Regions from separate parts of the Methylobacterium sp. WL7 genome, predicted to be linked through region 3. Evidence: predicted binding sites of a transcription regulator. Region 3 holds the regulator's gene; each other region holds the start of a gene.
What was found. The regulator PhoB, encoded in region 3, activates phosphate uptake and scavenging genes when phosphate is short. The targets are predictions, from matches to a motif close to TGTCATNNANCTGTCAT.

Region 1: the regulator PhoB is predicted to act here: its motif matches at 2,348-2,364, upstream of FV233_RS02400 (CorA family divalent cation transporter).
Region 2: the regulator PhoB is predicted to act here: its motif matches at 2,835-2,851, upstream of FV233_RS15565 (Orn/Lys/Arg decarboxylase N-terminal domain-containing protein).
Region 4: the regulator PhoB is predicted to act here: its motif matches at 2,843-2,859, upstream of FV233_RS14760 (UDP-2,3-diacylglucosamine diphosphatase).

What each region holds. Positions count from the first base shown of each region.
Region 1 is NZ_VRVG01000005.1:23,750-29,369, reverse strand. Features, by position in the region: gene FV233_RS02415 (prephenate dehydrogenase) at 1-268, shown strand, start outside; gene FV233_RS02410 (chaperonin GroEL) at 346-1,830, opposite strand; gene groES (co-chaperone GroES) at 1,903-2,193, opposite strand; gene FV233_RS02400 (CorA family divalent cation transporter) at 2,404-3,390, shown strand; gene FV233_RS02395 (PAS domain-containing methyl-accepting chemotaxis protein) at 3,587-5,047, shown strand; gene FV233_RS02390 (DUF3455 domain-containing protein) at 5,225-5,620, shown strand, end outside.
Region 2 is NZ_VRVG01000056.1:5,374-10,993, forward strand. Features, by position in the region: gene FV233_RS15545 (hypothetical protein) at 1-771, opposite strand, end outside; gene FV233_RS15550 (TonB-dependent receptor) at 902-1,138, opposite strand; gene FV233_RS15555 (lysozyme inhibitor LprI family protein) at 1,272-1,715, shown strand; gene FV233_RS15560 (5-oxoprolinase subunit PxpA) at 1,984-2,793, shown strand; gene FV233_RS15565 (Orn/Lys/Arg decarboxylase N-terminal domain-containing protein) at 2,900-5,245, shown strand; gene FV233_RS15570 (GNAT family N-acetyltransferase) at 5,245-5,620, shown strand, end outside.
Region 3 is NZ_VRVG01000024.1:21,954-27,573, forward strand. Features, by position in the region: gene FV233_RS09140 (protein-disulfide reductase DsbD domain-containing protein) at 114-2,267, shown strand; gene phoB (phosphate regulon transcriptional regulator PhoB) at 2,288-2,983, opposite strand; gene phoU (phosphate signaling complex protein PhoU) at 3,158-3,880, opposite strand; gene pstB (phosphate ABC transporter ATP-binding protein PstB) at 4,186-5,001, opposite strand; gene pstA (phosphate ABC transporter permease PstA) at 5,024-5,620, opposite strand, start outside.
Region 4 is NZ_VRVG01000051.1:31-5,650, reverse strand. Features, by position in the region: gene FV233_RS14775 (membrane-bound PQQ-dependent dehydrogenase, glucose/quinate/shikimate family) at 1-115, shown strand, start outside; gene FV233_RS14770 (ribonuclease HII) at 241-879, opposite strand; gene FV233_RS14765 (glycosyltransferase family 1 protein) at 921-1,967, opposite strand; gene FV233_RS14760 (UDP-2,3-diacylglucosamine diphosphatase) at 1,979-2,794, opposite strand; gene FV233_RS14755 (aminotransferase class V-fold PLP-dependent enzyme) at 3,347-4,555, shown strand; gene FV233_RS14750 (D-2-hydroxyacid dehydrogenase) at 4,659-5,600, shown strand.

The DNA of each region.
Region 1 (5,620 bases), on a different contig from region 3:
CGCGCGGGTGCTCGTCGCCATGGAGCCGCTTCCCACTCATATGACCACGCGGAGCTTTTCACTGCACATGCAGGCGGTCGACATGGTCCGGCACGACGCCCCGGAAGTCTTCGAGGCGATCGAGCGATCGAATCCGTTTGCCGCCGAGGTCCGCCAGCGCTTCTTCACGCTGGCTGCCCAAATCGAGGCTGATCTCGCACGCGAAGACCATTCTGCAGCCATCGCACGGCCGTCCCTCATGAAAGCCGGGACTAACGCGGGAGCGTGAGGGGACCGTGTCGCACCAACGAAAAAAGGGGCCGCCTTTCGGCGACCCCCTTCGTCAGCTCGATGGTTGGCGTGGATTTAGAAGTCCATGCCGCCCATGCCGCCGCCGCCCGGCATCGCGGGGGCGCCGCCGTCCTTCTTCGGGGCGTCGGCCACCATCGCCTCCGTGGTGACCAGCAGGCCGGCGACGGAAGCCGCGTCCTGCAGGGCGGTGCGGACGACCTTGGCCGGGTCGACGATGCCGGCCTGGATCATGTCGACATACTCTTCGGTCTGGGCGTTGAAGCCGTAGGTCTCCGAGGAGGTGTTGTCGGTGATCTTGCCGACCACGATCGAGCCTTCCACGCCGGCGTTCTGGGCGATCTGACGGATCGGGGCCTCGAGCGCCTTCAGCACGATCTTGATGCCGGCCTGGACGTCCGGAACATCGCTCTTCAGCTCGGCGACGGCCTTCTTGGCGCGCAGCAGCGCGGTGCCGCCGCCCGGGACGATGCCTTCCTCGACGGCCGCGCGGGTGGCGTTGAGGGCGTCGTCGACGCGGTCCTTCTTTTCCTTGACCTCGACCTCGGTCGCGCCGCCGACGCGGATCACCGCGACGCCGCCCGCGAGCTTGGCCAGGCGCTCCTGCAGCTTCTCCCGGTCGTAGTCCGAGGTGGTCTCCTCGATCTGGCCCTTGGTCAGGATCGCGATGTCCTCGAGCATCGCCTTGCGGCGATCGCCGAAGCCCGGCGCCTTCACGGCCGCGACCTTCAGGCCGCCGCGCAGCTTGTTCACCACGAGGGTGGCCAGCGCCTCGCCCTCGATGTCCTCGGCGATGATCAACAGGGGCTTGCCGGTCTGGACCACGGCCTCGAGCACCGGAAGCATCGCCTGCAGCGACGACAGCTTCTTCTCGTGGATCAGGATGTAGGGATCCTCGAGTTCGGCGACCATCTTCTCCGCGTTCGTGATGAAGTACGGGGACAGGTAACCGCGGTCGAACTGCATGCCCTCGACGACGTCGAGCTCGGTCTCGGCCGTCTTGGCCTCCTCGACCGTGATCACGCCCTCGTTGCCAACCTTCTGCATGGCGTGGGCGATCATCTCGCCGATCTCCTTGTCGCCGTTGGCGGAGATCGTGCCGACCTGGGCGACCTCGTCGGAGGTCGAGACCTTCTTGGCGCGCGCGATGATGTCCTTCACCGCGGCGGCGGTGGCGAGGTCGATGCCGCGCTTCAGGTCCATCGGGTTGATGCCGGCGGCGACGTACTTGGCGCCTTCGCGGACGATGGCCTGGGCCAGCACGGTGGCGGTGGTGGTGCCGTCACCCGCGATGTCGTTGGTCTTCGAGGCCACTTCGCGCACCATCTGGGCGCCCATGTTCTCGAACTTGTCGGCGAGCTCGATCTCCTTGGCGACGGTGACGCCGTCCTTGGTGATGCGCGGGGCGCCGAAGCTCTTCTCGATCACGACGTTGCGGCCCTTGGGGCCCAGCGTCACCTTCACCGCGTCGGCGAGGATATCGACGCCGCGCAGCATCTTATCGCGGGCGTCGGCGGAGAAACGAACGTCTTTCGCTGCCATGGTTTGCCTCTTGTGATTGGGTTGGACCCCAAGGCCTCGAACGGCCTCAAAGGGCGGGAAACAGGGATCCGATCAGAGGGCGACGACGCCCATGATGTCGGATTCCTTCATGATCAGGAGGTCCTGACCGTCGATCTTGACCTCGGTGCCGGACCACTTGCCGAACAGGACGCGGTCCCCCGCCTTCACGTCGAGCGCGTTGACGCGGCCCTGCTCGTCACGAGCGCCGGGACCGACGGCGACGATCTCGCCTTCCTGCGGCTTCTCCTTGGCGGTGTCCGGAATGATGATGCCGCCCTTGGTCTTCTCCTCGCTCTCGATGCGACGGACGACCACGCGGTCGTGCAGCGGACGGAACTTCATGAGCTGCCCTCTTGCTTCAGGTCTGCAGTTGGCGTTGATGCGGCCTGCGCGACCGCTCCCAAACCCGACTGTTAGCACTCTGTCTTGGCGAGTGCCAATGACGGCGGCGAGATAGCCCTCGCGTGGTTTCGAGTCAAGGCTGTCGCACCCCTGCGCGACGGCGCGATGACGGGGCATCGGCCCCGATTTCCCCTAGGACAACGCGCCCTCATGCTGAGCCTGCACGGACCCGAAGGCGCGGTGACGCCTGAATGCGGCAGCCCGATCCCCGGCAATGCCGTCTGGCTCGATCTGAAGGACCCGACCTCCGAGGAGGCCGCCGCCGTGGAAGCGGCCACCGGCCTGCGCGTTCCGTCCCGGGCCGCCCTGTCGGAGGTGGAATCCTCCAGCCGGCTGCGGCGGGTGAAGGACGGGCTGTCGCTCTCGACGCCGATGATCACCTTCGAGCGCAGTGATTCCCAGTTGAAGCCGCTGGGGTTCCTCCTGTCGAAGGATCACCTCGTCACGATCCGGTTCCACGACATGCGCGCGATCGACTCGTCGGAGAAGCGCATCGCGGACGGCGACGGCAGCGTCGCGCCGAGCGAGATTTTCATCGTGATCCTTGAGGAACTGGTCGACAGCCTCGCGGACGCCCTTGAGGACATGGCCTCCGAACTCGACACGCTGTCCACGCGGATCTTCGATTTCGATGTCCGCGGCGCCGACCGCCGCCGGCTGGAACGCCCGCCGCCCCGCCGCCGTGACCTGGCGCTGCGGCGGATCCTGCGCGGGATCAGCAACCGCGGGAAGGTCCTGGGGAAGATCCGAGCCAGTCTGCTCGGCCTGGAGCGGATCGTGCCGTTCGTGTCGGCCGCCTGCGACGGACTGGGCCTGCCCGAGGACGGCCGCTTCGAGACGATCCGGCGCGACATCGACTCCTTGGACGAGTTCGAGACGCGGCTCGCCGAGAACGTTCAGTTCCTTCTCGACGCCACGTTGGGACTGATCAACATCGAGCAGAACAACGTCTTCCGGGTGCTGACAGTGGTTTCGGTGGTGGGCGTGCCGCCGACCCTGATCGCCTCGATGTACGGCATGAACTTCAAGCACATGCCGGAGCTGGACTGGGCATACGGCTATCCCTACGCCCTCGCGCTTATCCTGATCAGCGCTCTGGCTCCCATCGTTTATTTTCGAAGCCGAGGCTGGTTCTGATATTCGCCAGATTATCAGCAAAAAACCATCATCAATACAAATCGACACCCATAATCAGAAAATATTATAATTGATGTGGCACGAATATTTTCTTCCGTTTTCGATCAATATAGGATTCCGTCTCAAAAACTGTCGAATTAGATAAAATTTAACCCAATCTTGGCCATATGCCCGCGGGAGCAGCGTGAGCACCGATATGTTCAAGAGAACCGTCTACAACGAGGCGCAGGCCAAGCTTGACGCCTTGGACCGGTCGTTGGCGATCATCGAATTCTCGATGGACGGCCAAGTCCTCAACGCCAACCAGAATTTTTTAAGCTTGATGAAGTACACCCTGGCTGATGTACGGGATAAGCATCATCGCATCTTCGTCGAACCGATGTTTGCCAAGTCGCCAGAGTACACGGAGTTCTGGTCGAAGCTGAAGGACGGCCAGTACGTCACCGGCGAGTTCCTGCGCATCGACAAGAACGGTGCGGAGGTCTGGCTGGAGGCGACCTACAACCCCGTCCTCGACGCGCACGGCAAGCCGGTGAAGGTGGTCAAGTTCGCGGCCGACATCTCGGCCAAGAAGAACGATATCGATCGGCTGATGTCGATGATCGACAACATGCCGGTCGCGGTGATGACGGCCGATCCCCGCAACGAGTTCAAGATCAACTACCTGAACGCCACCTCGCGGCGGACCCTCGGGCCGCTCGAGCAATATCTGCCGATCAAGGTCGACGAGATGCTCGACCACTCCTTCGACGTGTTCCACAAGAACCCGCATCACCAGCGCAACATGCTGGCGGATGCGAGCCGGCTGCCGCACCGGACCAAGATCAAGGTGGGGCCGGAGACGCTCGACCTGCAGGTCACCGCCGTCAACGACCGGAAGGGCAATTACATCGGGCCGATGCTGACCTGGGCCGTCGTATCCGCGCAGGTGAACATGTCCACCGACGTCAGCCGTGTCGTCGATGCCGTGGGCTCGGCGATCCGCGAGATGCAGCATTCGGCCGAGGGGCTGACGCAGTCGGCCGATGCCGCCAGGCAGAAGGCCTCGTCCGTGGCGGCGAATTCCGAGCAGATGAACGGCGCGATCCAGGAGATCTCGGGTCAGGTCGGACGGGTCTCAGAGCGTGCCCGGCAGATCGCGGTCCAGGCCGAGACCACGGACGCGACGATGCGGCAGCTCGCCGAGAACGCCCGCGAGGTCGACGCGGTGGTCGGCATGATCAAGTCGATCGCCGGGCAGACCAATCTCCTGGCGCTGAATGCCACGATCGAGGCCGCCCGTGCCGGCGCCGCCGGCCGGGGCTTCGCGGTGGTGGCGAGCGAGGTCAAGGCTCTGGCCGAGCAGACCGCGAAGGCCACCGGCGAGATCACCCAGCAGGTTGCGGCGATCCAGAGCGCCACCGGCGAAGCGGTCGGGGCGATCGAGATGATCACCGCCGCCGTCGCCGAGCTCTCGACGCTGACCCTGGCGATGGCGAGCGCCGTCGAGGAGCAGGCAGTCTCGACGCATGAGATGTCCGGCAATATCGGCGGCGTCTCGCAGGCCGCCAATGCCACCGGTCAACTTGCGGAAGCTGTCCTGGGCGTCGCCGAGAGCCTTGCCGGACACTCAGCGGATCTCTCGGAGAGTGTCACCCGGTTCATGAAATCAGCCTGACCCGGAACACGCGCGAGCCGCGGCGTGAAACGCGCACGCGGTTTGCGACGTATCGGCGGTTCGGACCGTCAGGATGGAGCTGAACCGATTTCCTACGCCATCATCACGTCCCGCACCCTCATCAGGTCTTGCCGGACAGCCCTCATCGCCGCTGCATCTTGCGCTCCGGCCTTCGCAATGGCCGAACCGGCGGGCTTGGCGCCGCCGCCCGGCAGCGTGGCAGTCGCGCGGCTCTCCGCCCGGGGCGTGCAGATCTATGCCTGCATCGCTGCCGAAAAGGGGCCGGCCTGGGGCCCCGCCAAGCCCGAGGCGGAACTCGTCCAGCCGGACGGACGCGCGGTCGGGCGTCACTTCGAGGGACCGGTCTGGGAGGCGCAGGACGGCTCCCGGGTGCTGGGCACCGTCATCGCTCAGGCGCCCGCACCGCGACCCCAAGCCGTTGCGTGGCTGCTGCTGTCCGGCCGAGCAACTGGATCCGGATCGCTCGCCGGAACGCAGTATATCTTGCGGAGCGACACGGTCGGCGGTGAGAAACCGCAGGGCGTCTGCACGCCGGGCCAGACGGCGCGTGTG
Region 2 (5,620 bases), on a different contig from region 3:
CTCCTCGACCACGCTGAAACCGGACTCATCCTCGACGACCCGGTACCGGGAGAGGCGCAGGATCTGCGAGCGCTCGGCCGCCTCGTCCCGGCATTTCAGGACGTGGGCGGTCCGGTTGACGACCTGCAGGTTCGGCACGCCCCAGTACCCCAGCAGCTCCGGCCAGGGCGCGTCGCGGTGCTCGCGCCAGACCCGGTAGAGCGGCACGGCGTGGTCCACCTCCGCGGTGCGCAGCAGCCGCTTGCCGGAGGCTTTGCAGCGATGCCCCTGATGGCGCTTCAGGACGCGGACCTGCTCGTGCGGCGCGATCCAGAACTTCCAGGCGGCGACACAGGCCGTGTGCCAGGCGGCTTTGCCGTTCGGCACACCCTGCCCCCAGAGGTCGCGGTGCCAGCCGAACCGGTAGACCGGCTGGCCGCAGATGCAGCAGGCGCCGCGACCACGGGCGAAGGCCGCCTCCCGGAACGGGGCGGGTGGAATCCGGAAGCTCGCCGGGCGACCGCCGGCGCCGCCCTCGCCGAGTTGCCAGGTCCAGCACTCCGGCGTCCCCGAGCGCGCGGCCAGGGCGCGGGCCAGCCGGTCGGCCCGCAGGATGTGGTTGCGCCAGTAGCTCTCCACCGCCAGGCGGGGAGTCGGCGGGGTCAGCGGCCGCGTCAGCGCGTGGTGCAGGATTGGGGCCGGAAAGATCGCCGGCAGGGCCCGTTCCAGCCTGGCCCGGGCCTTGGCGTTCTTCTGGTCGCGCCAGGTCGATGTCGTGGTCGATGCCGTCATGTCCGGCCGTGCTAGCGCGCGACGCACGGGAAGGCGACGGCATCCGGGCCACAGGTTCGCGGCGGCAGACTTAAGAAAGTGTTTCCCGTGAAACATCGCCACCGAGGCAGGCGGCCGCCCCCTCGGACATCTACAGGTCGACCGACATCGACAGCAGGTAGGTGCGCGGCCCGCCCTGGAAAAACGTCCCGAACGAGGCGACTCCGGTCCAGTACCGCGTGCCGGTGACGTTCAGCACGTTGGCCCGGAAGGTGGTCCGGCGCCCGTCGATCGTCGTCGCGTAGCGCAGGCCGAGATCGAGCCGCGTCCAGCCCGGCAGCGCCTGGCTGTTGGCGAGGTCGACATACTGCCGCCCGGTGTAGATCACCGCCCCGTCGACGGTCAGGCCCGGCAGTCCAAGCGTTCCGGCATGCCAAAGAAGTGTTCATGCCTTTCCGGCCAGCGTTCCGCGGTCCGGCCGCGCATCCGCGCCGGCCTGATTCGCCTCCGGGGAGACCGCGATGCCTTCGAACCCCTTCACCGTCGCCGGCTCTGCCGGGATCCTCGCCCTTGCCACGCTCTGGACCTGCGCACTTCCCTGCGCGGGCGCCCGGGCCGACCAGCCCTCGGCCAAGCTGTGCCAGGCCGCGACCTCGACACCCGAGACCCAGACCTGCCTGCACAAGGCCCTCGACGCTGCCGACGCGAAGCTCAACGCCGCCTACAGGAAGGCCCTGTCGGTCATCGACCAGGACGACCGTCCGCAGGACGCCAAGGCGACCTGGAAGGCCCAGTTCACGGCGGCCCAGCGCGCCTGGATCGCCTTCCGGGACGCCGATTGCGGCGACCTCACCTTCAGCGAGTGGAACAACGGCAGCGGCACCACCGCTGCTCTCTACGCCTGCAAGTACGACAAGACCGTCCAGCGGACCGACGATATTCTGAGCCGGTACCCGCTTCAGTAGAGGACCGTACCTGCCTCCGAGTGAGCGCAATAAGCGCAGGATAAACCACCCTGTCATTCCGGGGCCGCGCAGCGGAGCCCGGAATCCAGAGCCACCACCGGCGCAAGATCCTGCTCGACCGGTGTTTCTAGATTCCGGGCTCGCCTGCGGCGCCCCGGAATGACAGGGTGGATATTTTAGCGTTCGCGCAACGCCCAAGCCCTTCGGAGGCAGAGCAACTGGTCCGACCCTTGAATGCGCACGGCCGCTGAGCCTGCGAGGGACCCGGATGATCGTCGACCTGAACTGCGACATGGGCGAGGGTTTCGGCGTCTATCGCCTGGGCGACGATGCCGGGATGCTGGCGATCGCCAGTTCGGCCAACATCGCCTGCGGGTTCCACGCCGGCGACCCGCTGGTCATGCACGAGACCCTGACGCTCGCCGCCCGCGCCGGCGTCCAGGCCGGGGCGCATCCGGGCTTCCTCGATCTCTGGGGCTTCGGCCGGCGCCCGATCCACGGCGAGCGCCCGGCCGATGTCGAGAAGGCCGTGCTCTACCAGGTCGGCGCCCTCCTGGCGCTGGCCCAGGATGCCGGCTGCCCGGTGCGGCACGTGAAGACCCACGGGGCGCTGGGCAACATCGCCAACGCGGACGCGGATCTCGCCCTGGCGGTCGCCCGGGCGATCCGGACGCTGGACCGCGACCTGATCTTCGTGGTCATGCCCGGCCTCGAGACCGAGCGGGCCGGCGAGCGGCTCGGTTTGCCGCTGGCCCGGGAGATCTACGCCGACCGGGCTTACGCCGAGACCGGCAACCTGGTCTCGCGCAAGCTCCCGGGCGCGGTCCTGCACGATCCGGCCGAGGCGGCAGAGCGCGTGGTGCGGATGATCGAGGACCGCGCCATCACGTGCCTGTCCGGGCGACGCATCCCGGCCCGAATCGACAGCATCTGCGTCCACGGCGACACACCGGGCGCGGTCGCGATGGCCGCGCGGGTGCGGTCCGACCTGGCCGCCCTGGGGATCGCCATCAGGCCGATGGCCCAGGTGATCGGTAGCGCGATCGGTAGCGCGGTCGGCGACTCGACCGGCGCCTGAGTTCGCCGATTCCGTTCGGTTTCGGCCGCGATCCGGCTCACCGTCATGCAAACGTCGCAGATGGGCCAGAAAGCCACTCGCTGCTTACGAGGCTTTGAGAGGCCCTATGGATTTCCACCGTCGCTTCACGGTTCTGATGTGCGCCCCCGCCTTCGATCCGGACGACCTGGAGGGCGCGCGCGTCGCCCAGATCTTGGCGGCGGTGGAGAATCGCGGCTTCGAGGTGGTGCGGGCCCGGCGGGTCGAGGACGCGGCGATCGCCGTGCAGACCGATGCCGCCATCGGCTGCATGGTGGTCGACTGGGGCAAGCGCGGCCTCGACGGCAAGGCCGCCGCGCTGATCGACATGATGCGCAAGCGCGGCCTGGAGATGCCGATCGTCATCATGGTCCGCCGCAAGCGGCTGGAGGACATCCCGGTCGAGCTCCTGGACTTCATCGACGGCTACATCTTCCTGGCGGAAGAGACGCCGGAATTCATCGCCCGCGGCCTGGTCAGCCGGGTGACGCAATATGCCGAGACCCTGAAGACGCCGTTCTTCGGCGCGCTCGTGGACTATGCCGAGAAGGGCAACCAGCTCTGGACCTGCCCGGGCCACAACGGCGGCATCTTCTATAACCGGTCCCCCATCGGCCGGATCTTCGTGGAGCATCTGGGCGAGGCGATCTTCCGCGACGACCTCGATAATTCGGTGCTCGACCTCGGCGACCTGCTGACCCACGAGGGGCCCGCGCTCAAGGCCCAGAAGGAGGCCGCCAAGATCTTCGGGGCGGAGAAGACCTACTTCGTCCTCAACGGCACCTCGGCTTCCAACAAGATCGTCCTGTCCTCGCTGGTGGCCGAGGACGACCTCGTTCTGTTCGACCGCAACAACCACAAGGCGGCCCATCACGGCGCCCTGTTCCTCGGCGGCGGCATCCCGATCTTCCTGGAGACCGACCGGAACGCCTTCGGCTTGATCGGTCCGATCTATCACGAGGCCCTGGACGAGACCCGGATCCGGGAAAAGATCCGTGCCAACCCCCTTGTCACCGACCCCGAGGCCTGGCGCCGGGAGCGGCCGTTCCGGGTCGCGGTGATCGAGCAATGCACCTATGACGGCACGATCTACGACGCGCAGGAGATCCTGGAGCGGATCGGCCACCTCTGCGACTACATCCTGTTCGACGAGGCCTGGGCGGGCTTCATGAAGTTCCACCCGCTGTTCGCCCGGCGCTTCGCCATGGGGCTCACCGGCCTCGACGAGACCTCGCCGGGCATCGTCGCCACGCAATCGACCCACAAGCAGCTCGCGAGCTTCTCACAGGCCTCGCAGATCCACACCCGCGACGGCCATATCCGCGGCCAGACCCGCCGCGTGGAGCACAAGCGCCTCAACGAGAGTTTTTTGGTCCACGCCTCGACCTCGCCGTTCTATCCCCTGTTCGCCTCCCTCGATGTCGGCGCCCAGATGATGAAGGGCCGATCGGGCATGATCCTGTGGGACGACACGATCCGGCTCGGGATCGAGTGGCGCAAGAAGGTCCGGGCGATCCGGCGGGAATTCGAGGAGAACGAGGCCGACCCGCTGCGGCGGTGGTTCTTCGACCCGTTCGTGCCGGACGTGACCAGCACCGCCGACGGGGCCGAGGTGCCGTGGGAGAAGGTGCCCACCGACGAGCTCGCCTCCGACCCGCGGCACTGGGAACTGAAGCCCGGTGCCCGCTGGCACGGGTTCACCCATGTCGCGCCGGGCTACGCGATCACCGACCCGAACAAGCTCACGGTGCTCACCCCGGGCTTCGACCGGCGGACCGGCGCCTATGCCGACCACGGCGTGCCGGCCCCGATCGTCGCGCAGTACCTGCGCGAGAACCGGATCGTGGCCGAGAAGAACGACCTGAACTCGCTGCTCTTCCTGCTGACGCCGGGCGTCGAGTCGTCCAAGGCCGGAACCCTGATCTCCGGCCTCGTGGCGTTCAAGCGGCATCACGACGACAACGTGCCGCTCGAGGAGGCCATGCCGGAATTCGTCAACCGCCGGCCCAACCGCTACCGGGGCGTGCGCCTGCGCGACCTCTGCGCCGAGTTCCACGCCTTCCACCGGGAGGCCAACACCTCCATGCTCCAGCGTCGGCAATTCGCCCCCGAGCACCTGCCCGAGATGGTGATGCCGCCCAAGCGCGCCGCCCAGATGCTGACCCGCAACAAGGTCGATTACGTGCCGATCGCAGAGGCCGAGGGGCGCATCGCCTCGACCCTGATGCTGGTCTACCCGCCGGGCATCGGCACCGTCCTGCCGGGCGAGCGCTTGGACGACCGCGCGAAGCCGATGCTCGACTATTTCAAGATGTTCGAGGCCTCGGCCAACCTGTTCCCCGGCTTCGAGGCCGAGATCCAGGGGGTCTACCGCGAGGTCGAGCCGGACGGGCGGATCCGCTTCCACACCTACGTCGTGCGGGACGGCGCCTGATGGAGATCGAGCCCGAGGAGGGCGCCCCGATCCCGGCGCGGCCGAGCCCGGACATCATCATCCGCGCCTCCTCGGACGCGGATGTCGAGGCGATGGTGGCGATCTACGAGCACCATATCGGCAAGGGCGTCGGCAACGTCGCCGAATTCGACGACGAGGCGCGCCTGCTGCCCGACGACCTGAAGCGCCGGCGCAAGACCATGCGCAAGAAGCGCCTGCCCCACCTCGTCGCCGAGCGCGGCGGCCAGGTGGCGGGCTACGCCTACGCGGTGCCGTTCCGGAAGCGCCCGGCCTATCGCTACACGCTCAAGCACTCGATCTACGTGCATCCCGACCACCTCCATGCCGGGATCGGGCGCCGCCTCCTGCCGGCCC
Region 3 (5,620 bases):
GGAGGACAGGGCGCTGACCCCCGCGCTATAAGAGGCCTCGTCACGGAAAAGCCCGCGCCGGTCCCGAAGACATCCGGGTGAAACCGCGACGGCCCCGCGCGCGAAGGGACAGCATGATCCGCCGCCTCGCCTTCCTGCTCCTGATGCTCGCCGCGAGCCTGTCGGCTGCGTCCGCGCAGGGGTTCCGCACGCCGCCCGACCTCGTGCGGGCGAGCCTCGTGGCCGAGCCGGTCGCGGTGGCCGGGGCGCAGCCGTTCACCCTGGCGGTGCGGATGCAGGTGAAGCCGGGCTGGCACGTCTACTGGCGCAATCCGGGCGATTCCGGCCTGCCGCCGGAGGTGACGTGGACCCTGCCGGCGGGCTTTAACGCGGGCGCGATCCGGTGGCCGGCCCCCGAGCGCATCGCGATCGCGACGCTGATGAACTACGGATACGAGGGCGAGGTCACCCTGCTCGTGCCGGTCACGCCGCCGCCGAGCCTCGACCCGGCCGATCCGGTGCGGATCCAGGCCAAGCTGACCTATCTGGTCTGCGAGACCGAATGCGTCCCGGGCTCCGCCGACCTCGCCCTCACCCTGTCGGTGGGCGAGCCCCGGCCCGATGCCGAGCAGGCCGCCCTGTTCGAGCGCGCCCGCACCGCCTTGCCCACCCCGGCGCTCTGGCCGCTGCAACTCTCGAGTCAGGGCGACACCCTGCAGCTCGACTTCGCCGCGCCCGGCCTCAAGCCCGAGACCATCAAGGCCGCATCGTTCTTCCCCTATTCCGAGACCGCGATCGATAACGCCGCCGCCCAGGTGATGCGCGTCGACGAATCCGGACTGCACCTCACCCTCGCCCGGAGCACCCCTACGGATCCGGCACCGGCGGCCCTGCCGGGCGTGCTCACCGTGGACGAGGAGACCGGCGGCGGCACGCACCGCCTCGCCTTCGCGTACGGGGACGAGCCGGTGCTGCCGGCCCCTGCGGCTGCGCCCGAGGCTTCCGCCGCAGCCCAACCGGTCGCCCCGGTTTTCGACGCGCTGACCCTGGCGACCGCGGCGGGCCTGGCCTTCCTGGGCGGGCTGATCCTCAACCTGATGCCCTGCGTCTTCCCCGTCCTGTCGATCAAGGTGCTCGGCCTCGTGCGGCATGCCGGCGAGAGCGCGGCGCGCGTGCGCCTGCACGGCCTCGCCTACACGGCGGGCGTGCTGGCGAGCTTCCTCGGCCTCGCCGGCCTGCTGCTCGCCCTCAAGGGCGGCGGGGCCGCGATCGGCTGGGGTTTCCAGCTGCAATCGCCTTCCGTGGTGGCCGGGCTCGCCTATCTGCTGCTCGCCATGGGCCTGAGCCTGTCGGGGGTGGTCCATGTCGGCGGACGGCTCGCCGGCATCGGCGACGGGCTGGCCCGGCGCTCGGGCCTGAGCGGCTCGTACTTCACGGGCGTGCTCGCGACCCTGGTCGCGACCCCCTGCACGGCGCCGTTCATGGGCTCGGCCGTGGGTTTCGCGCTGACCCAGAGCGCCGGCGTCGCGCTTGCGGTGTTCGCCTGCCTGGGCCTGGGCCTCGCCCTGCCCTTCCTAGCGCTGACCCTGTGGCCGCCGGCCCTGCGGGCGCTGCCGCGGCCGGGGGCCTGGATGGAGACCCTCAAGCAGGTTCTGGCCTTCCCGGTCTACGCCACGGTGGCGTGGCTGATCTGGGTCCTGGCCCAGCAGGTCGGCCCGCAGGGGCTGCTGGCGGCGCTGATCGGCCTCGTGCTGGTGGGCTTCGCGGCCTGGGCCTGGGAGCACGGACGCGCCGCGGCCCCGCGGGTCGGCCCCATCGTCCAGGGCGTCGCGCTGCTCACGGTCGCCGCCGTCGCGGCGCTGACCCTGAGCCTCGATCGCGACCGGGCCGTGCCCGCCGCCCAGGCCGCCGCCGACGGCGTCGAGCCGTTCACGCAGGCGCGTCTCGACGCCCTGGTGAACGCGCGGCGGCCGGTCTTCGTGAACATGACCGCCGCCTGGTGCATCACCTGCGCGGTCAACGAGACGACCTCGCTGTCCACGAAGGCCGTGCGGGCCGCCATGAAGGATCGGAGCGTCACCTACCTGAAGGGCGACTGGACCAACCAGAACCCCGAGATCACCCGCCTGCTTGAGGCGCATGGGCGCAGCGGCGTGCCGCTGTACCTACTCTACACGGGCGCTGGGGAGCCGCAGGTGCTGCCGCAGATCCTCACCGAGGGAACGGTGCTGGCGGCCTTGGAGGCGGTGCCGGCCGCGTCCGGCAAGAGCGCGGCGCTGGTGCGCTGATTGCGACGAGCAGGAAGGGTTCAGGCTTCGAGGGAAAACGTTTCGTCGAAGGCATAGCCCGAGCCCCGCACGGTGCGGATCGGGTCGGCCTGCCGCGGGGCGTTGAGCGCTTTGCGCAAACGCCCGACATGCACGTCCACGGTGCGCTCGTCGATATAGACGTCGTGGCCCCAGACTCCATCGAGGAGCTGTTCCCGGGAAAACACCCGGCCCGGCGCCAGCATCAGGAATTCGAGCAGCCGGAATTCGGTCGGTCCGAGATGGAGTTCCTCGCCGGCGCGTCGGACCCGGTGGCCGGAGCGGTCGAGCTCGATGTCGCCCGCGGCCAGACGGTCGGCGACGTGGGCCGGCTTGGCCCGGCGCAGCAGCGCCCGAACCCGGGCCAGCAGTTCCGGCACCGAGAACGGCTTGACGATGTAGTCGTCCGCGCCGGTCCCGAGCCCGCGGACCCGGTCGCCCTCCTCGCCGCGAGCGGTGAGCATGATCACCGGCAGCCGCTCGGTCTCGCGTCGGGCCCGGATGCGACGGCACAGCTCGATGCCGGAGAGGCCGGGCAGCATCCAGTCGAGCAGGACCAGGTCGGGCGTGCGCTCGGCCAGGAGCAGTTCCGCGTCGTCACCGCGGCTCGCCGAATCTACCAGGAAGCCCTCGGCCTCCAGGTTGTAGCGCAGCAGGGTGGTCAACGCCTCCTCGTCCTCGACGATCAGGACTTGCATGCTCACGTTCGATAACCTGTTCCGAATTCGGCACGCATCGACTCAACCGCGCCGGAGGGCCCGGACGCGCCGATGGTGCAGTAGGCGCCGCAATCCCTCAACCCACGCGCCACTCCACTCGGGATTTGTCCCACGAGGTGGAGTGCGCGCTGCAGAGGCACCGCGACCCGCATGTCACGGGGCCGGGGCGGAGGGCCCGACCGTCGCATAGTTCGACGCGTCGTTCTTCGGCCGCTCCCCCGCCAGCGTCTCGCCGGTGGCGAGGTAGTGGATCGTCTCGGCGATGTTGGTCGTATGGTCGCCGATGCGCTCGACGTTCTTCGCGCAGAACAGCAGGTGCGTGCAGAACGAGATGTTGCGCGGATCTTCCATCATGTAGGTGAGGAGTTCGCGGAACAGCGAATTGTACAGGGCGTCGATCTCGCCGTCCCGCTCCCAGACATCGTAGGCCGCCTTGATGTCGCGGCTGGCATAGGCGTCGAGGATGTCCTTGAGCTGGGCTTCCGCCAGGTCGCTCATATGGCGCACGCCCAGCACGATCTTCTGCGCGGGCGCCTGATCGGAGATCGCGACGACCCGCTTGGCGACGTTCTTGGCGAGATCGCCGATCCGCTCCAGATCGCCGGAGACGCGGATCGCCGAGATGGTCTCGCGCAGATCGATCGCCAGCGGCTGGCGCCGGGCGATGAGCAGGACTGCCCGCTCCTCGATGTCGCGCTGGAGCGCGTCGAGGCGCTTGTCGGCGAGGATCACCGCCTGGGCGAGCGTATCGTCCCGGCGGACCAGGGCGTCGGTCGCCTCGGCGGCCATCTTCTCGGCGACGCCGCCCATCTCGGAGATCGAGCGGCGGAGGTCATCCAGGTCGGTGTCGTAAGAACTGACGATATGGCCGGGCATGGTGGATCCTTCGATGGCGTCCCGCAAACCTTGATCCGCGAGGTCTGGCGGAAACCCGCCGCTGCGATCACGGATACCGATGTGCGTTTCCCGGTACCCAGTCCCTTGCGTAGTTCACGTCATGATGCGGAGCGGATCGGCTTTCGGTATGCGACGACAAACAATCGGAATAGGCCGATGTTCCCAGATCAACGCAGCATGTCTCGGAGTAGCGCCCGGTCGTCTTCCGATCGGGCGCGGCCCCTCGTCTTGAAATCGGCGGGTCGACATGTGCCGATCCGGTACTCAACTCTTAAGCGAATTGCTTAGCCGAACCGGCCGGTGATGTAATCCTGGGTGCGTTGCTCGACAGGATTCATGAACATCCGGTTGGTCGGGCCGAACTCGATCAACTCACCCAGATACATGAAGGCGGTGAACTGCGAGATGCGGGCAGCCTGCTGCATGTTGTGCGTGACGATCACGATGGTGAATTCGTCGCGCAGTTGCTCGATCAACTCCTCGATGCGGCCCGTGGAGATCGGGTCGAGCGCCGAGGTTGGCTCGTCGAACAGGATAACCTCCGGGCTCTGGGCCACGGTGCGGGCGATGCACAGGCGCTGCTGCTGGCCGCCGGAGAGGCCGGTGCCGGCCTGGCGCAGCTTGTCCTTCACCTCGTCCCAGAGGGCGGACTTGCGCAAAGCCTGCTCCACCCGCCCGTCGAGCTCGGATTTCGGCAGCTTCTCGTAAAGGCGCAGCCCGAAGGCCACGTTGTCGTAGATCGACATCGGGAACGGCGTCGGCTTTTGGAAGACCATGCCGATCCGCGCGCGCAGATCGTTCAAGTCGACGGACGGATCGAGCACGTTCTGGCCGTCGAGCATGATCTGACCCTCGGCCCGCTGCTCCGGGTAGAGGCTGTAGATCCGGTTGAAGCAGCGCAGCAGGGTGGACTTGCCGCAGCCGGACGGTCCGATTAGGGCCGTGACCTGCCGGTCGTGGAAGTTGATGTCCACGTTCTTCAGCCCGTGGAAGCTGCCGTAGTAGAAGTTGAGGCCCTTCACGGCGATCCGGACCGCACCGCCCTCGTTGGCGTGGTTGCGGGTGAGATCGACCGTGGGGATCGCGGAGGCGGCGTTCATCGTCGTGTCCTCGAGAAGGGTCTTAGCGCGACATCTGCGGCTTGATGACGAGACGGGCGATGATCGACAGCACCAGGATCGTCGCGGTGATGAGGAGCGCCCCGGCCCAGGCGAGGCTCTGCCAGTTCGGATAGGGCGAGAGGGCGAACTGGTAGATCATGACCGGGAGGTTCGCGACGCCGCCCATCAGGTCGGGCGAGAACCACGAATTGTTGTTGAGCGCGGTGAACAGGAGCGGCGCCGTCTCGCCGGCGATGCGGGCCAGCGCCAGGATGATCCCCGTGACGATGCCGGCCGAGGCCGCCCGCCAGGTGACGCTGATGATCACCGTCGAGGGCGGGGCGCCCAGCGCAGCCCCGGCCTCGCGCAGGGTGCCGGGCACCAGGCGCATCATGTCCTCGGTCGTGCGCACGATCACCGGCACCGCGATGATGGCGAGCGCCACGCCGCCGGCCCAGCCCGAATAGGTCCCCATCGGCCGGACCATCAGGGTGTAGACGAACAGGCCGATCAGGATCGACGGTGCCGAGAGCAGGATGTCGTTGAGGAAGCGGATCAGCCCGGCGATCTTGGAGAACCGGCCGTACTCGGCCAGGTAGGTCCCGGCCATGACGCCGAT
Region 4 (5,620 bases), on a different contig from region 3:
GCCCAAGACCGGCCGGCAATACGTCGTGATCACGGCCGGCGGCGCGCGCCAATCACCCGACCGCGGCGACTACGTGGTCGCCTACGCGCTGCCTGGCGATCCCGCATCGCAGTGATCCGGTCCGAAGGCGGCAAAATCGGGGTTTGCAAAGGGCGAGCCCTTTGGCGGGGTCTGGGGCGGAGCCCCGGAGAACTGCAGGGCGCTGCCCTGCATCCGCAAAAGATCTCGACCTTTTGAAACCTAGCCGAACCCGCGGGTGAAGCTGAGGCGGTGGTGTGGGCTTCGGCCGAGTGTGGTCAGGCCGGCGCGGTGCAGGGCCGTGCCGTAGCCGACGTTGCGCTCCCAGCCGTAACCCGGATGGCGCTCGGCGAGGCGACGCATGAGGTCGTCGCGAAACACCTTGGCGACGATCGAGGCGGCGGCGATCTGCGGCACCAGCCCGTCGCCGCCGATCACGGCCCGGCCCGGCAGGCCCGGCAGGGCGTCCCGGCCATCGACCAGGACCGGCGCCGCGATCCCGAGGCGCGCCACCGCCCGCAGCATCGCGTCGAGGGTCGCGGCGCGGATGTTGATGCGGTCGATCAGGGCCCGGGAACCCGCCGCCACGGCAACCCGGGCATGGGCGCGGATCAGCGGCGCCAGATGCGCGCGGATCGGTTCGGGCACGCGCTTGCTGTCGTCGAGGGCCGCCAGCAGGGCCGGGGGGATCGCAGCCGGGTCGAACCAGACCGCCGCCACCACCACGGGGCCGCACAGGGCGCCGCGCCCGACCTCGTCGCAGCCGATCACCGCCGGATAATCCGCGGCCCGGGCCGGATCGAACGGCTGGGTGAGGGCGGGTGTTGTTCGTTTCGCGGGCGGCGGTTTCTGAACGGACATGATGGCGCCGTCCTGCCATCTCGCGCCGCCGCCGTCACCGTTCAGGCGGCGTTCCGGGTCCCCCGCTGGCCGCCATGCGCCTCGATGATGTTGCCGAAGAACTGGTCGGCGCTGACGTCCCAGCCCCGGCGCAGCGCCTCCTGCCGGCACTCGGCCCGGGACAGGCGAAGCGCCGCGAGGGCCGCCGCGCGCAGGTCCTGGTCGAGGATGCCGACCCGGGTCCCGCTCAGCACGTCGTTGGGGCCGGGCACCGGGAAGGCCGCGATCGGCAGGCCGCAGGCCATCGCTTCCAGCAGCACGATGCCGAACGTGTCGGTGAGGCTCGGGAACACGAAGGCGTCGCAGGCGGCGTAGACGGACGCGAGCGCCGCCCCGGTCCGGGTGCCGAGGAAGCGTGCCTCCGGGGCCAAGGCCTGCAGGCGTGCCCGGTCCGGCCCGTCGCCGACCACGATCTTCGTTCCGGGCAGGTCGAGGCTCAGGAAGGCCGCGAGGTTCTTCTCCACGGCGAGCCGCCCGACATACAGGAACAGCGGCCGGGGCAGGCCGGCGAGGTCCGTCGGCGGCGGCTCGCCGGGGGCGGCCGGCCGGAACCGCTCGGTGTCGACCCCGCGGGTCCAGCGCATCAGCTGGGAGAAGCCTTTCGCCTCCAGTTCCGCCTGCAGGGAGACGGTGCTGACCATGGTCCCGCGCGCCGCGCCGTGGAAGCGGCGCAGATACGCGTAGGACCACGCCTCCGGCACCGGCAGCCGGGCGGCGAGGTATTCCGGAAACCGCGTGTGATAGCTCGTTGTGAACGGCAGGCCGTTGGCCAGGCAGTGCCGCCGGGCCGCGAAGCCGATCGGTCCCTCGGTGGCGATATGGACGTGGCTCGGGCGTTCGGCCGCCCAGCGCTCCGCCACCCGGTCCCGCCCGGCCATGGCGAGGCGGATCTCCGGGTAGCCGGGCAGGGGCAGGGAGCGGAAGTCGGCCACCGAGAGCAGCGTGGTCTCGAAGCCGTGCTCGGGCGCCCGGCGGACCATCTGCTCCAGGGAGCGGACCACGCCGTTGACCTGCGGGTGCCAGGCGTCGCTGGCGATGAGGAGCTTCACGCGTGGGTTCCTCACGCCACCGCGCGCCGGCCCGCCACGGGGCGCGGTGCGGCTTCGGCCTCGCGCGCCCGCAGGATGCTGGGATAGTGCAGCACCTCGATCCGGCCGTCGTAATGCTCGATCAGGCCGGTGCAGGATTCGACCCAGTCGCCGGTGTTGAGGTAGCGCAGGTCGCCGATCGCCCGGTCGGCGGCGTGGTGGATGTGCCCGCAGATCACCCCGTTGGCGCCCTGGCGGCGCGCCTCCTCGGCCAGGATGGTCTCGAACCGGCCGATGAAGCTGACGGCGTTCTTCACCCGCAGCTTCGCCCAGGCCGACAGCGACCAGTAGGACAGGCCAGCGCGCCGCCGGATCCGGTTGATCACGGTGTTAAGGGTCAGCGCCAGCGTGTAGGCGCCGTCGCCGAGATGGGCGAGCCAGGGCGAGTGCCGCACCACCATGTCGAACTGGTCGCCATGGATCACCAGGTAGCGCCGCCCGTCGGCCGCCTCGTGGATCGCGGTCTCGGCGATCTCGATGCCACCGAAATTCGTGCCGACGTAGTCCCGCAGGAACTCGTCGTGGTTGCCCGGCAGGTAGACGATCCTGGTGCCCTTGCGGACCTTGCGCAGGAGCTTCTGGACGACGTCGTTGTGCTCCTGCGGCCAGTACCACCCAGAGCGCAGCTGCCAGCCGTCCACGATGTCCCCGACCAGGTAGACCGTGTCGGCGTCGTAATCCCTCAGGAACGACAGAAGGAGCCCGGCCTGGCAGCCGCGCGTCCCGAGATGCAGGTCGGACAGGAACAGCGTCCGGACCCGGACCGGCATCTCCTCTTCCTCGGCCACGTCACCCTCCCGGCGGTCGAACGGTGCCGGGATCCAGAGCGCGATCACGTCTCAGTTTGATGACGCGGGCCCGAATCGCTGTGGGGTGTCTTGGTGCGCCGCAGCAGAAGTCCTCAAACGCGGATAGCTGACGTTGCGATGCACAAAAAATTTTTTTACCGAGATCCCGAAGTTTTTCCGGTTTTGCTTCCCAGCTTCGCCGCCTCATAATACCAGACGACCGGTGGCTCGGCATGAGCCGGGCCGGACGCGGACTGGAAGGCGGCGAGGGCGGCCAGGGTGCCTTGAGACGAGGCGCCGTAGACCGGGACGGCATTTCGGAGGCGACCGGCGCGGGGGCGCGCCGCGACGCGAGCGGCAAGACGCCGCCTGCCGCTCCGCTGAGCCCCCCGATCCACGGATGACACGGATGACGTTCGGGAGTCGCGGCGCGTGCCGCGCCCGCCGGCACCGCGCGCAGGAAGCTCGAGACGGCCGCCGAAGGCGCCGAAAACGTTTGAACAAACCGGCGCGGGTCCGCCCGCGCGCAACAGAGTTTTTGGAGGAAACACCATGGCCGCAACCCGGCGCCCCGGTCGCAACCATCTCTTCATCCCGGGCCCCACGAACATCCCGGATCGCGTCCTGCGCGCGATGCACGTGCCGTCCGAGGATCACCGCTCGCCGAGCTTCCCCGAGCTGACGAAGCCGCTGTTCCAGGACGCCAAGATGGTGTTCGGCTCGACCAACGGGACGATCATCCTGTTCCCGTCCTCGGGCACCGGCATCTGGGAATCGGCCCTGTCCAACACCCTGTGCCGCGGCGACACGGTGCTGACCGCGCGCTACGGCCAGTTCAGCCACCTCTGGGTCGACATGGCCCAGCGCCTCGGCCTCGAGGTCATCGTCCAGGACGAGGAGTGGGGCACCGGCGCCGATCCGCAGAAGATCGAGGAGGCCCTGCGGGCCGACAAGGACCACACCATCAAGGCCGTGATGGTCGTCCACAACGAGACCGCCACGGGCGTCACCAGCGACGTCGGCGCGGTCCGCAAGGCGATCGACGCCGCCGGCCACCCGGCGCTGCTGTTCGTGGACGGCATCTCGTCGATCGGCTCGCTGCCGTTCAAGATGGACGAATGGGGCGTCGACTGCGCCATCGCGGGGTCGCAGAAGGGCTTCATGCTGCCGGCCGGCCTCGGCCTGATCTGCATCAGCCCCAAGGCGCTGAAGATCGCCGAGGGCGGCGCCGGCCGGAACGACCGGCTCGGCCATGTCTACTTCGCCTGGAAGGACCAGCTCACCACCAACGCCACGGGCTACTTCCCCTACACGCCGGCGCTCCCGCTGCTCTACGGCCTGCGCGAAGCGCTGGAGATCGTGAAGGAAGAGGGGCTGGAGAACATCTACCACCGCCATCACGTGCTCGCCGAGGCGACCCGTCAGGCGGTCGCGGCCTGGGGCCTCAAGCCCTGCGCCAAGGAGCCCAAGTGGAACTCGGACACGGTCACGGCCATCCTGGTGCCGGAGGGCGTCGACGCCGCCAAGGTGATCACCCACGCCTATGAGCGCTACAACCTGTCCCTCGGCAGCGGCCTGTCCAAAGTCGCCGGCAAGGTGTTCCGCATCGGCCATATCGGCGACCTGAACGAGCTGTCGCTGCTGGGCGCCATCGCGGGTGCCGAGATGGCGCTGCTGGATTGCGGCGTGAAGGTCACGCCGGGTTCCGGCGTCGCCGCCGCCTCCAGCTACCTGCGCGAGAATCCGCTTCACAAGGCGTGATCCATGCACGCTGCCGGGGCGGGGCCGGGTTGCCGGCCCCGCCCCGGCGCGCAAGTAAGAACAAGAATCCCGAGGAAGCCGCCCGTTGCCCGAGAGGGGATCTATGACCAAGAAGATCGTGTTCCTGGACCGTGAGTCCCTCGACGCGACGGTCCGACCGTTCAACTTCCCGCACGATTACGTCGAGCACGAATCGACCTGGACGCCGGAGGACACGGTGTCCCGCCTCCAGGGCGCCGAGATCGCGCTGATCAACAAGGTCCCGATGCGGGCCGATACCCTGAAGCAGCTCCCCGACCTGAAGCTGATCGCGGTGGCCGCCACCGGCACCGACGTGGTCGACAAGGCTCAGGCCAAGGCCCAGGGCATCACGGTCGTCAACATCCGCAACTACGCCTTCAACACCGTGCCCGAGCACGTGGTCGGGCTGATGTTCGCGCTCCGGCGGGCGATCGTGCCCTACGCCAACTCGGTGCGGCGCGGCGACTGGGCGAAGTCTACGCAGTTCTGCTACTTCGACTACCCGATCTACGACATCGCCGGCTCGACGCTCGGCATCGTGGGCTACGGAGCACTCGGCAAGTCGATCGGCAAGCGCGCCGAGGCGCTGGGCATGAAGGTCCTGGCCTACGACGTGTTCCCGCAGGACGGCCTGGTCGATTTCGAGACGATCCTGACGCAGTCCGACGTGATCACGCTGCACGTACCGCTCACCCCCGACACCAAGGGGATGATCGGCGCCGCCGAACTCAAGCGGATGAAGAAGAGCGCCATCCTGATCAACACCGCTCGGGGCGGTCTGGTGGACGAGGCCGCGCTGCTGGCCGCGCTCAAGGACGGCACCATCGCGGGCGCAGGCTTCGACGTGGTCGCGCAGGAGCCGCCCAAAGACGGCAACATCCTGTGCGAGGCCGACCTGCCGAACCTGATCGTGACCCCGCACGTCGCCTGGGCCAGCAAGGAGGCGATGCAGATCCTGGCCGATCAGCTCGTAGACAACGTCGAGGCGTTCGTCGCGGGCAAGCCGCAGAACGTGGTCGAGTAGGGCTCGGGCTCTCCCTCCCC